One region of the Pseudomonas sp. 10S5 genome, then DNA from elsewhere that is predicted to be linked to it. Evidence: predicted binding sites of a transcription regulator. Region 1 holds the regulator's gene; each other region holds the start of a gene.
What was found. The regulator sigma-54, encoded in region 1, starts transcription at its own class of promoters, with help from an activator protein. The targets are predictions, from matches to a motif close to ANTGGCATNNANNTTGCTNT.

Region 1 (4,180 bases):
GGTGAAAAAATCATCTACGACACGGTGAGGCAGATCGTTAACGCCGGTCGTGCAAACGGCACTAAATTGACCGCTCCGCGTCCGCGGATCGATATGGTCATTCAGCCAAAAAGCAAACCCGACGCGCAGAAGGCCCCTTAATGGCGACGCTGAAAGCCCAACACCTGGCTAAATCCTACAAGGGTCGGCAGGTCGTACGCGATGTCAGCTTGTCTATCGACAGCGGTCAGATCGTCGGACTGCTTGGCCCTAACGGCGCAGGAAAAACAACCTGCTTTTATATGATTGTAGGGCTGGTACAGGCTGATCAGGGTCGTGTATTGATTGACGATCTGGACGTCAGCCACCAGCCAATGCACGGTCGTGCGCGGGCCGGAATCGGCTACTTACCGCAGGAAGCCTCCATTTTTCGCAAGCTGTCTGTTGCTGATAACATTATGGCGATACTAGAGACCCGCAAAGAACTAGATCGCGCGGCACGTCGCAAAGAGCTTGAAAGCCTGCTGCAAGAATTCCATATCAGCCATATCCGCGACAACTTGGGCATGAGCCTGTCAGGCGGCGAACGCCGTCGTGTGGAAATTGCACGCGCCTTGGCGACTTCACCCAAGTTTATTTTGCTGGATGAGCCTTTTGCAGGCGTCGACCCGATTTCAGTAGGCGATATAAAGCAAATCATCTACCACTTGAAGGCCAAGGGAATTGGCGTTTTGATCACCGACCATAATGTTCGCGATACCTTGGATATTTGTGAGACTGCCTATATCGTCAACGATGGACAACTGATCGCTGAAGGTGATTCAGAAACCATTCTGGCCAACCAATTGGTTAAAGAGGTTTACCTCGGCCATGAATTCCGCCTGTAAGGTCTGCGGTATATCGCTCTTCATAGGCGACAGACGCTAGAATTTCGCGCTGGCAAGCATTTTAATTTCCAGCGGACTCTAGGCAAACACTTAAGTTTCAGGCATATAATTTGCTTAAGTTGGCGCTCCGGCGCCCTGTAGTGGATGGCGCATGAGCGCCGGCGAATAAGGTGTTAAGCCCCTGCCATGAAACCATCGCTAGTCCTGAGAATGGGCCAGCAGCTGACGATGACACCTCAGCTGCAACAGGCTATCCGTCTACTCCAACTGTCGACCCTGGACCTTCAACAAGAGATCCAGGAAGCGTTGGAGTCCAATCCTATGCTGGAACGTCAGGAAGAAGGCGACGACTTCGACAACGCCGATCCAGTGGCCGATAGTGTAGAAAAACCTAACCCCGACATTCAGGAACCGACCTATCAGGAATCTGCCCCCACGGTGGACAACCTGGAAGAAGGTGACTGGAGCGAGCGAACGCCCAACGAGTTGCCCGTTGATACCGCGTGGGACGACGTTTATCAGTCCAGCGCCAGCAGCCTGCCGAGCAACGATGATGACGAATGGGATTTCACCACGCGCACCTCAGTTGGCGAGAGCCTGCAAAGCCATCTGTTGTGGCAGCTCAACCTGGCACCGATGTCCGACACTGATCGACTGATCGCAGTAACGCTGATCGACTGTATTAACAATCAGGGTTATCTGGACGAATCACTTGAGGAAATTCTCGACGCTTTCGATCCTGAGATGGACGTCGAACTGGATGAGATAGAAGCGGTGCTGCACCGCATCCAACAGTTCGAGCCCGCCGGGATCGGGGCTCGCAATCTGAGTGAATGTTTGTCACTTCAGTTGCGCCAGTTAGCCCCGAAAACTCGCTGGCTAGCAGAAGCACAACGCTTGGTATGCGATTACATCGACCTACTGGGGAGCCGAGATTACAGCCAATTAATGCGCCGTATGAAGCTCAAGGAAGATGAGCTGCGCCAGGTGATCGAACTGGTGCAGAGCCTTAACCCACGACCAGGCTCGCAAATCGAATCTGCTGAAGCCGAATACGTCGTGCCCGATGTGATAGTGCGCAAAGATAACGAACGCTGGTTGGTGGAGCTCAATCAAGAGTCAGTTCCACGCCTTCGGGTCAACCCTCAGTACGCTGGCTTCGTGCGCCGGGCCGATACCAGCGCCGACAACACGTTCATGCGCAATCAGCTGCAAGAAGCCCGCTGGTTCATCAAGAGCCTACAAAGCCGTAATGAAACCCTGATGAAAGTTGCAACACAGATCGTCGAACATCAGCGTGGGTTCCTTGAATACGGCGACGAAGCAATGAAGCCATTGGTCCTGCATGACATAGCAGAAGCGGTCGGCATGCATGAGTCGACAATTTCACGGGTGACCACCCAAAAATTCATGCACACCCCCCGCGGCATTTACGAACTGAAATATTTCTTTTCAAGTCACGTAAGCACCTCGGAGGGCGGCGAGTGTTCGTCTACGGCCATTCGCGCGATCATCAAAAAACTAGTTGCGGCGGAAAATCAGAAAAAGCCGTTGAGTGACAGCAAGATCGCTGGTTTACTGGAAGCACAAGGCATTCAGGTAGCCCGTCGCACGGTCGCCAAATACCGTGAATCATTAGGGATCGCGCCTTCGAGCGAGCGCAAGCGATTGATGTGATAAGGACCTGAAGCCATAGCGTTCCAGTGGCAGGTATTTAGCCTGCCTCTTTATGCACTGGCAACGAAGGAGACGCTGTATGCAAGTCAACATCAGTGGACATCAGCTAGAAGTAACAAAGCCCCTGCGTGAATACATTGAGCTGAAACTCAAAAAACTAGAGGGGCATTTTGACAAGATTACAAATGTGCAGGTAACAATGGCGGTCGAGAAACTGAAACAGAAGATCGAAGCCACGCTGCACATCCACGGTGGGGAGGTAGTCGCTAACGCAGAACATGACGACATGTATGCGGCCATCGATCTACTTACTGACAAGCTCGATAGACAATTGCTCAAGCATAAGGAAAAGCAGCAGAACATCCTTAAAGGTGCGACAGCTCGCTAAACACTCCCAACTCATGATCCGACTTGAAAATATCCTGACCCCCGGCCGTTCCATTGTGAACGTGCCGGGCGGCAGCAAAGAAAAAGCGCTCAGGCAAGTTGCCAATCTGATCGGCCATGAACTGCCGGGACTGAATTCGCACGATATCTTCGAGAAGCTCACCGCTCGCGAAAAACTGGGGTCGACAGGTTTTGGCAACGGTATCGCTATCCCTCATTGCCGCTTAAACGGCTGCAGCGAACCTATCAGCGCCTTGATTCATCTGGACGCTCCGATTGATTACGACGCCATTGATGGCGCTCCAGTCGATCTGCTATTTGTTTTGCTTGTTCCCGAAGCTGCCACAGACGCCCACCTCGAACTACTGCGACAAATTGCCAGCATGCTAGACCGCAGGGACGTGCGTGACCGACTGCGTGGGGCGAAAAGCAGCGAGGCTCTCTACCAGGTGGTCCTGGACGTACAGAACGGACATTAATCATGCGAATGATCATCGTCAGTGGCCGATCCGGCTCCGGCAAGAGCACCGCACTCAATGTGCTAGAAGATAACGGCTTTTATTGCATCGACAATCTGCCCGCCGGCTTGCTTCCAGAATTGGCTGATCGTGCTCTTGTTCATACTGAACTGGCCGAACCACTCGTAGCCGTTTCAATTGACGCGCGCAACCTCCCTAGTCATCTATTCCGCTTTCCTCAGCTACTTGAGGAACTGCGCAATCGACATATTCAATGCGATGTGCTGTACCTGGACGCAGACGAAGAGACCCTGCTCAAGCGCTTCTCGGAAACGCGTCGCCGCCATCCGCTAAGCAGCGCCAATCGCTCGCTGGCTGAAGCAATACGCGATGAAAGCTCCCTGCTCGGGCCCATCATAGATTTGGCTGACCTGAAGATTAATACCACGCAGCTCAATCTTTATCAGCTACGCGATACGATCAAGCTGCGCTTATTAAACAAACCAGAGCCCGGTACCGCATTTTTGATAGAGTCGTTTGGTTTCAAGCGCGGCATGCCCGTAGATGCCGATCTGGTGTTCGACGTGCGCTGCCTGCCAAATCCCTATTGGAAAACAGAGCTGCGCGAGCAATCAGGCCTGGATCAACCCGTTGCTGAGTATTTGGCCGCCCAGCCTGATGTCGAAGAGATGTTCCAGGATATTTACACGTATTTGAACAAATGGTTGCCTCGCTTTGCCGCCAGCAGCCGAGCTTACGTCACAATTGCCATTGGCTGCACCGGCGGGCACC
Region 2 (4,180 bases), on a different contig from region 1:
CGTAATAAAGGTTGCCGACAATGGCACCACAGCAAAACGCAAACAACGTCACCCTCCCGCGCGTCATGGTGTGGGAGTGGTCGGTGTGGGTCGTAATACTCATGGACGTTCTCGTTCGCGCTTTTGATAGCGCGCAGGCTAATGGTTTCGCCCGCAAGTAAAAAGGGTCGTGGCCGTGATAGCTAATATGCTTGGAAAGAATAAACAGCTAAATCACTCAGTGCTGAACCTGTATAAGCCAACTTGTTGGCGAGGCGTCTGACCGTGTGTGTCAGGAAAGGCGCTTCGCGAACAAGTTCGCTCCTACAGATTTTTCTGACCGGAAGCTCCCTCCAACTCAATATCCAGCCGTTTCAACCTCGACGCCAAGGTCGTCGGTTTGATCCCCAGCAATTCCGCCGCGCCGCCTTTGCCGAACAACTTTCCGTTGGCCGCTTTGAGGGCGGCGTGCATGTTGTTGCGCTCCAGTTCTCGCAGTTGCGCGTCGGTCATGACCGATGACGGCATGAACAGAAGGGTGGTGCTTTCGGCGCTTTTAGGTTCGTCCGGGAGGTCCATGTTCAGATCAGCACCACGGGAGGTAATCAGCGCGCGCTCGATGACGTTTTGCAGTTCGCGGATGTTGCCCGGCCATGAATAACGCTGCAAACGCTCGATGTCGCTGTTGCGCAGGCGGCGGCCGGGCATGTTCAGGCGTTGGCTGGTTTGCTTGAGAAAGTGCGCGGCCAGTGGCGGGATGTCCATGGCGCGGTCGCGCAGGGCCGGGGACTGGATCGGGAACACGTTCAGCCGAAAATACAGGTCTTCGCGAAAGCGCTTGGCCGTGACTTCCTGCCGCAAATCCCGGTTGGTGGCGGCGATGATCCGTACATCGACCTTGCGCGTGCGTTCTTCACCAACCCGTTCGAACTGGCCTTCCTGCAACACCCGCAGCAGCTTGCTTTGCAGCTCCAGGGGGATTTCGCCGATCTCGTCGAGAAACAGTGTGCCGCCGTCGGCCAATTCAAACCGTCCGACCCGGTCCCGAATCGCCCCGGTGAACGCGCCACGAATGTGCCCAAAGAACTCGCTTTCAAACAGTTCGGTGGGGATCGCCGCGCAGTTAACCCTAATCAACGGGCTGGCGCTGCGGCGGCTGGCTTGGTGGATGGCGCGGGCAATCAGCTCTTTACCAGTGCCGGATTCGCCGTTGATTAGCACGCTGGCGTCAGTGGGTGCGACTACATCGATCTGTTTGATGATCTTCAGAATCGGTTCGCTTTGGCCGACGATTTCCCGGAAGTTGTGCTCGATGTGGATTTCTTCCTGCAAATACGCGTTTTGCTCCTCCAGCCGCTGTTTGAGGACGTTGAGTTCTTTGAGAGCGCTTTGCAGTTGATTCTCAGTGTTGCGGCGTTCGGTGATGTCACGAAAAACCACCACGGCGCCGGCGATTCGGCCATCGGAAATAACCGGGGTGCTGGTGAATTCCACCGGAAAACTGCTGCCGTCGCGGCGCCAGAACACTTCTTGGCGCCCTTCGTGAATCACGCCGTCGCGCACCGCTTTATAGATCGGGCAATCTTCCACCGGGTAATGACTGCCGTCGGCATGGGTATGGTGGTGAATACGATGGATATTCTTGCCGATCATGTCCTCGGGTTCCCAGCCGAGCATGCGCGCGCCAGCCGGATTGACGAACGTCGCCAGGCCGTCACTGTTGATGCTGTAGATGCCATCGCCCACTGAGCTGAGCAGCAACAGGTTGTCGCGCTCGGACTCTTGAAACAGGTTAAGAATGTTACGCCACTCGATCAGCCCGCCGCGCATGGTGCGCTCAGTATGAGCTTGATCGCGCTGGTACTTCTGATGACTCAGCTCGCGCAGCACCAGAATCAGCTGCTGCTCGCCCTTGATTTGCAGAGTAGTAGCGGAGATTTCCAGCTCGATGCGCTCTCCGGTCTTGCAATGACAGCTCAGCTCTTCAGTCCAACCTAGGCCTTTGTCTAGCACCGCTTGGGTAAATACGATCAGGTCCGCCAACTGATGGCCGAACAGTTTGCTCACTGGCAGCGCCAGCAACTCTTGGCGCTGATAACCAAGCAGCTTGCAGGCGGCAACGTTCAAGTCACCAAAGCGGTCGGCATACGGATTGAGCAACACGATGGCTTCGGCGCAGTGTTCAAACACCATGTGCCGTGACGAATACGCCAGGTCGGCCCAGTTGCTGAGGGAGTCTGTTTCGGTGGTCATTACGAAATCTCGTGATTTGCCGCTACGAATATTCGTATTTCTACGTGAATGCGTGGTTCACCGGTAGCATCAGCTGTGCGATAAAAAACCGTATCAGATGGGCTTTATTAACTAATTCAATGACTTAAGTCAGTGCAAATTTTATTTTAATTTTCTGGCACGGCGTTCGCTCTCTCTGTTTCAACCCGGCAGCCACTTAAGGCCGCCGCCAAAGAAAAAAAAAGGAGAGCGACGACATGCCTACCGTGGATATTCCTCATTACAAAGACGGCGACTTTCTGGTCGATTACGAAGAAAAAGTCTTCGAAGACGTCAAAGCCGAGCCCGGCGAAAAAGTCCTGATCACCTTCCACACCATCGCTTTCGAAGGCTCCATCGGCCTGGTCAACATGCTTCAGGCCAAGCGTCTGCTGCGCAAGGGCTTTGAAACCACCATCCTCTTGTACGGCCCCGGCGTGCAGTTGGGCGTGCAGCGTGGTTTCCCAACCCTAGGTGCTGAAGCGTTCCCAGGCCATTTGGCGGTGAACAAGCAACTCATCCAGTTCATGGAAGAGGGCGGCAAAGTCTATGCCTGCCGTTTTGCTTTGCAGGCGCTGTATGGCCAGACCGAAAAAGCCTTGATCGAAGGTATCCGCCCGATCAACCCACTGGACGTGATGGACCTGCGACTGCTGATGCGCCGTGAAGGCGCAATGATCATTGATACCTGGACTGCGTAGCTAACCGTGCCAGTCGCTTCGCAGGCGAGCCTGCTTCCACAGTATTGCGTCCAGGCTGCGTACTTGTGGAAGGGTGCTTGCCCGCGAAGGTTTTTTTTGAAAATACCCTCTCACCAGGACTGCCCTTATGGCCATCATTAAAGCTGCCGCTGTACAAATCAGTCCGGTGCTGTATAGCCGCGAAGGCACTGTGGATAAGGTCTGCCAGCAGATTATCGCTCTCGGTCAACAGGGCGTGCGGTTTGCGGTCTTTCCGGAAACGGTGGTGCCGTACTACCCCTATTTTTCCTTCGTCCAACCGCCGTTCGCGATGGGCAAGGAACACCTGAAACTGCTGGAACAATCGGTCACCGTGCCGTCGGCATCCACCCTGGCCATCGGCGAAGCCTGCAAGCAAGCCGGGATGGTGGTGTCCATCGGCGTCAACGAGCGCGATGGCGGCACGATCTACAACGCGCAGTTGTTGTTCGATGCCGACGGTAGCCTGATTCAGCACCGGCGCAAGATCACCCCGACCTATCACGAGCGGATTATCTGGGGCCAAGGCGACGGCTCTGGTCTGCGCGCGGTGGACAGCGCTGTAGGGCGCATCGGCTCCCTGGCGTGCTGGGAGCATTACAACCCGTTGGCCCGTTACGCGTTGATGGTAGACGGCGAACAGATTCACGCGGCGATGTTTCCGGGATCGCTGGTGGGCGAGGTGTTCGCTGAGCAAATCGAGGTCACCATTCGCCACCATGCTTTGGAGTCCGGCTGCTTCGTGGTCAACGCCACCGCGTGGCTAGACGCCAGTCAGCAAGGTCAGATCATGCAAGACACCGGTTGCAGCCTCGGCCCGGTTTCGGGGGGCTGCTTCACCGCGATCGTTACTCCGGAAGGCAAGTTGCTCGGTGAACCACTGCGCTCCGGCGAAGGCGTGGTGATCGCCGATCTGGACCTGGCGTTGATCGACAAGCGCAAACGAATGATGGATTCGGTGGGCCATTACAGTCGCCCGGAACTGCTCAGCCTGTTGATCGACCGCACGCCCACCGCCCATGTGCATGAGCGCAGTGCCCATCACCTTGCCGTCGCGCCGACCGAGGAACTTGAACATGCAAACCAATGAATTATTGGCCGAGCTGCAATGCCATGGCGTGCGTTGGCCCGCGGCGCAGAACGGCTTGTCACGGCAAGGCGGGGCAGGGCCGTCGGACCACAAGGCGCTGAGTTTCGGCAGCCGGACCCTG
Region 3 (4,180 bases), on a different contig from region 1:
ACCCTTCGTCGATTAAAAATTGGCGTCGATCCGACATCTTTTAAACGATAAAAGCGCCTCCCATTCCCAATCAAAGCCTCGGTTCAGGGGGGCTGTGGAAAAAATACAGTGCCAGCAACTGGGCTGCTTATGGCCCGAACACCCTTTTCGTTACGTTGTTATGACAAAACGGTCATTCACAGCGTCTTACGCATTCGTTAGAACTCAACACAGGTTGTCACCGCAATGGCGACAGCCCTAAGCCCGCGACGCCGGCAGCGGGTACTCACGGCAGAAGATTCTGCCCGACCTCGACATGAGGTCTCCAGGGACATAACAGTCAACAGACGAGGGCAATACCCTATGAGAAGACTTAAACGTGATCCGTTGGAAAGAGCATTTTTACGCGGATATCAATTTGGTGTTCATGGTAAATCCCGTGAGCTTTGCCCCTTTACTCTACCGTCAGTACGCCAAGCCTGGATCAATGGCTGGCGAGAAGGACGCGGCGACAACTGGGACGGTATGACCGGCACTGCGGGCATCCACAGACTTAACGAACTTCATGCGGTCGGCTAACCAGGCACACTCCGACCAGATTTTTTAAATATGTTGCACATTTGACTAAACATGCACGCCCCATCCGGGCGGCGGGCTTGCGCCCAGGGGCTCCTTCTCAGGAGTCCCTATTTTTATCCGGCGTTGACCTCGCACTACTGATCAGCGGCGATTTATTGCCGCAATCGCATCAACCGACTGCCCAATTAGCGCCGGCCCTTTATAAATGAAACCAGAATAAATCTGCACCAAACTCGCCCCTGCCGCGATTTTTTCCGCAGCATGCCTGCCTTCGGTAATCCCGCCCGCGGCGATGATTGGTAATCGTCCAGCCAGTTCCCCTGCCAAAACCTTGACCGTATGGGTACTTTTTTCGCGAACCGGCGCTCCCGACAGTCCACCGACCTCATCGGCGTAGGGCATGCCTTCCACCCCTTTGCGGCTGAGCGTAGTGTTGGTAGCAATCACCGCGTCCATGCCCGAATCAATTAACGCAGCGGCCACTAGAACAGTTTCTTCGTCGGTCATGTCCGGTGCGATCTTGATCGCCAGCGGAACACGGCGGCCGTATTTCATGGCGAGGTCTTCCTGGCGCAGGCGCAGTGCTTCGAGCAATTGTTTTAGCGAATCTCCAAACTGCAAACTGCGCAGGCCTGGGGTGTTAGGCGAGCTAACGTTTACCGTCACGTAACTCGCGTGCTCGTAGACCTTATCCAGGCAGATCAGGTAGTCGTCCACGGCCCGCTCGACGGGCGTGTCAACGTTCTTGCCGATGTTGATTCCGAGTATTCCGCCGTACCGAGCGGCCTTGACGCGAGTGATCAGGTGATCGACGCCCAGGTTGTTAAACCCCATGCGGTTAATAATTGCCTCGGCGTGAGGCAAACGAAAAATTCGTGGTTTCGGATTACCCGGCTGAGGGCGTGGCGTCACTGTACCGACCTCAACAAAGCCAAAACCTAACTGCGCAAAACCAACGATGGCCGTACCGTTTTTGTCCAGCCCCGCTGCCAAGCCAACCGGGTTTGGAAAGTTCAAACCCATCACCCTGACAGGTAACTGAGCAGGCGCTTTGCTTAACAAACCATTGAGACCCAACCGCCCACCCGCGCCTATTAAATCCAGCGACAGGTCATGGGAAGTTTCCGGGGAAAGTTTGAACAATAACTGGCGTGCCAGGTTATACATGGGCGGGAGTGGCTCGTGAGCGGCTGAATTCAGGGACGAGATTATAGACGGACCCGGCATAGGAGGCGAGACATGCTGTAATGTTTGCCGACGCTCGCGCCGAGAGTGGCATATGCATTGCTTCAAGACGCGGATGAATAAAGAGACGCGCTATGAATAAATCACCTAATAACGCTCTGGATTGGGTCGCAGGCAGCGATGCACCGGAAAAAAACACTATCGACTTAGGCTTTATCGCCCTGACTGATTGCGCACCACTGGTAGTCGCTGCCACTCAGGGATTCGGTCAACCTTATGGACTCACGATGAACCTGAAACGGCAGTCATCGTGGTCCAATCTACGCGACAAGTTGGTTAGCGGTGAACTAGACGCTGCCCACAGCCTCTATGGGCTGATCTACGCCGTACAGTTGGGGATCGGCGGCACCGGCCAGGTCGACATGGCGGTACTAATGGGCCTGAATCAAAACGGACAAAGCATCAATCTTTCAAAGGCCCTAAAAGAAGCCCGCGTGGTCAGTCCTGACGCATTAGACAAACGCGTGCACCAAAGCCGTACAAAACTGACCTTCGCTCAAACTTTCCCCACTGGCAATCATGCTATGTGGCTGTATTACTGGCTGGCAAGTCAGGGCATCCACCCCTTGAATGACGTTGACAGCGTTGTGGTGCCTCCTTCGCAAATGGTCGCGCATTTGCAGGCCGGGCGTATTGACGGCTTTTGCGTTGGCGAGCCCTGGGGTGCTAGCGCGGTTAATCAAGGGCTCGGATTTACCCTTGCAACTACTCAGGCCATCTGGCCGGATCACCCGGAAAAAGTTCTGGGTTGCACCCGGGAGTTTGTCGAACAAAATCCGAACACCGCCCGCGCGCTAGTAATGGCGGTGCTCGAAGCCAGCAAGTTCATCGAACAAAACGACGAAAATCGACGTAGCACCGCTCAACTGCTCAGCGGCAGCGACTACTTGAATACGCCAGTGGGCCATATCGAGCCGCGGTTGATGGGCGATTACACAGACGGCCTCAACCATGAATGGCACGATCACCACGCGGTGCGCTTCCACGGCGCTGGCGAAGTAAACATGCCTTACCTGTCGGACGGAATGTGGTTCATGACGCAATTCCGTCGCTGGGGTTTGCTGCGCGAAGAACCTGATTATGTGGCGATCGCCACTCAGGTGCATCGACTAGAGCTCTACGAACAGGCCGCCGAGGCAGTGGGCGTCAAGGTACCTGAGTCGGCCATGCGCAGCAGCCAACTGATCGATGGAAAAATCTGGGATGGCAGTGACCCGACGGCATACGCCCACAGTTTCAAACTACATGCGCTGGTTGATGCTGCCCCCACTTTCATCCGTCGTTGAAGGAGCCTGCGAACATGCTGCGTATCCTGCTGATAAACGACACGCCCAAGAAAGTAGGTCGCCTCAAGGCCGCCCTTATAGAGGCAGGTTTTGAGGTCATTGATGAGTCCGGTTTGATTATTGACTTGCCCGCCCGGGTAGAAGCAGTTCAACCCGATGTAATTCTGATTGACACCGAATCACCGGGCCGCGACGTCATGGAGCAAGTGGTGCTCGTCAGCCGTGATCAGCCCAGACCCATTTTGATGTTCACTGACGAACATGACCCGCTGGTAATGCGCCAAGCAATAAAATCCGGCGTCAGCGCCTACATCGTCGAAGGCATTCTCGCTCAGCGCCTGCAACCGATTTTGGATGTGGCAATGGCCCGTTTTGAGAGCGATCAGGAACTTCGTGCCCAGATACAGGCACGGGATCAGCAGCTGGCTGAGCGCAAGCGCATCGAATTAGCCAAGGGCCTGCTGATGAAGATGAAGAATTGTAAAGAAGAAGAGGCCTACACCCTGATGCGTCGCCAAGCCATGAGCCGTCAGCAAAAGCTTATCCAGGTGGCTGAGCAAATCATCGCAATGAGTGAGTTACTGGGGTAGAAACGTGCCCTATAAGCGACTGAAATGGAAAGATAACTCAGTAAGAGCGCGTCTGGCAGTGATCAGCTACATAACCCTCGAAAATGGGCGATTCGGTTTCTTAGTTGATATCTATTTGAATATTTTTAGACCTTGTTGCCCTTCATTGCGCAAAAGCTCGCCACCTTGGATCGTCGTTATGGCTCGCAACTTGCTTATATCCTCGCACCGGTAGCCAAAGGCGGTTACCCCTTACACGACAAAGACGTCGCATTCCCTTCTCGCTCAGGCGAATCGGGTAGCGGCGTTTTTTGCGTTTTGGCCCATAGGCCGCGATTCTTTGTATGCAGATGAGGTGTTCTATGAATGCAAGCTTCTGGAAAGCGGGTCACCGACCAACGCTGTTCGCAGCCTTTCTGTATTTCGACCTGAGCTTCATGGTCTGGTACCTGCTTGGCCCAATGTCGGTGCAAATCGCCGCGGACTTGCACTTGACCACTCAACAACGCGGCTTAATGGTTG

Region 2: QN378_RS03570 (sigma 54-interacting transcriptional regulator) is a predicted target of sigma-54. The motif match lies at 2,364-2,383, and genes of this name have one in related genera.
Region 3: QN378_RS07130 (CmpA/NrtA family ABC transporter substrate-binding protein) is a predicted target of sigma-54. The motif match lies at 1,830-1,849, and genes of this name have one in related genera.

The regions. Positions count from the first base shown of each region.
Region 1 is NZ_JASJVL010000024.1:43,003-47,182, reverse strand. It holds gene lptA (lipopolysaccharide transport periplasmic protein LptA) at 1-141, shown strand, start outside; gene lptB (LPS export ABC transporter ATP-binding protein) at 141-866, shown strand; gene QN378_RS21150 (RNA polymerase factor sigma-54) at 1,053-2,543, shown strand; gene hpf (ribosome hibernation-promoting factor, HPF/YfiA family) at 2,623-2,931, shown strand; gene ptsN (PTS IIA-like nitrogen regulatory protein PtsN) at 2,945-3,409, shown strand; gene rapZ (RNase adapter RapZ) at 3,412-4,180, shown strand, end outside.
Region 2 is NZ_JASJVL010000003.1:92,052-96,231, forward strand. It holds gene QN378_RS03565 (MFS transporter) at 1-103, opposite strand, end outside; gene QN378_RS03570 (sigma 54-interacting transcriptional regulator) at 304-2,232, opposite strand; gene QN378_RS03575 (MSMEG_0572/Sll0783 family nitrogen starvation response protein) at 2,469-2,951, shown strand; gene QN378_RS03580 (Nit6803 family nitrilase) at 3,079-4,059, shown strand; gene QN378_RS03585 (MSMEG_0568 family radical SAM protein) at 4,046-4,180, shown strand, end outside.
Region 3 is NZ_JASJVL010000005.1:174,476-178,655, forward strand. It holds gene rmf (ribosome modulation factor) at 343-558, shown strand; gene QN378_RS07125 (quinone-dependent dihydroorotate dehydrogenase) at 700-1,725, opposite strand; gene QN378_RS07130 (CmpA/NrtA family ABC transporter substrate-binding protein) at 1,878-3,089, shown strand; gene QN378_RS07135 (ANTAR domain-containing response regulator) at 3,104-3,679, shown strand; gene QN378_RS07140 (nitrate/nitrite transporter) at 4,021-4,180, shown strand, end outside.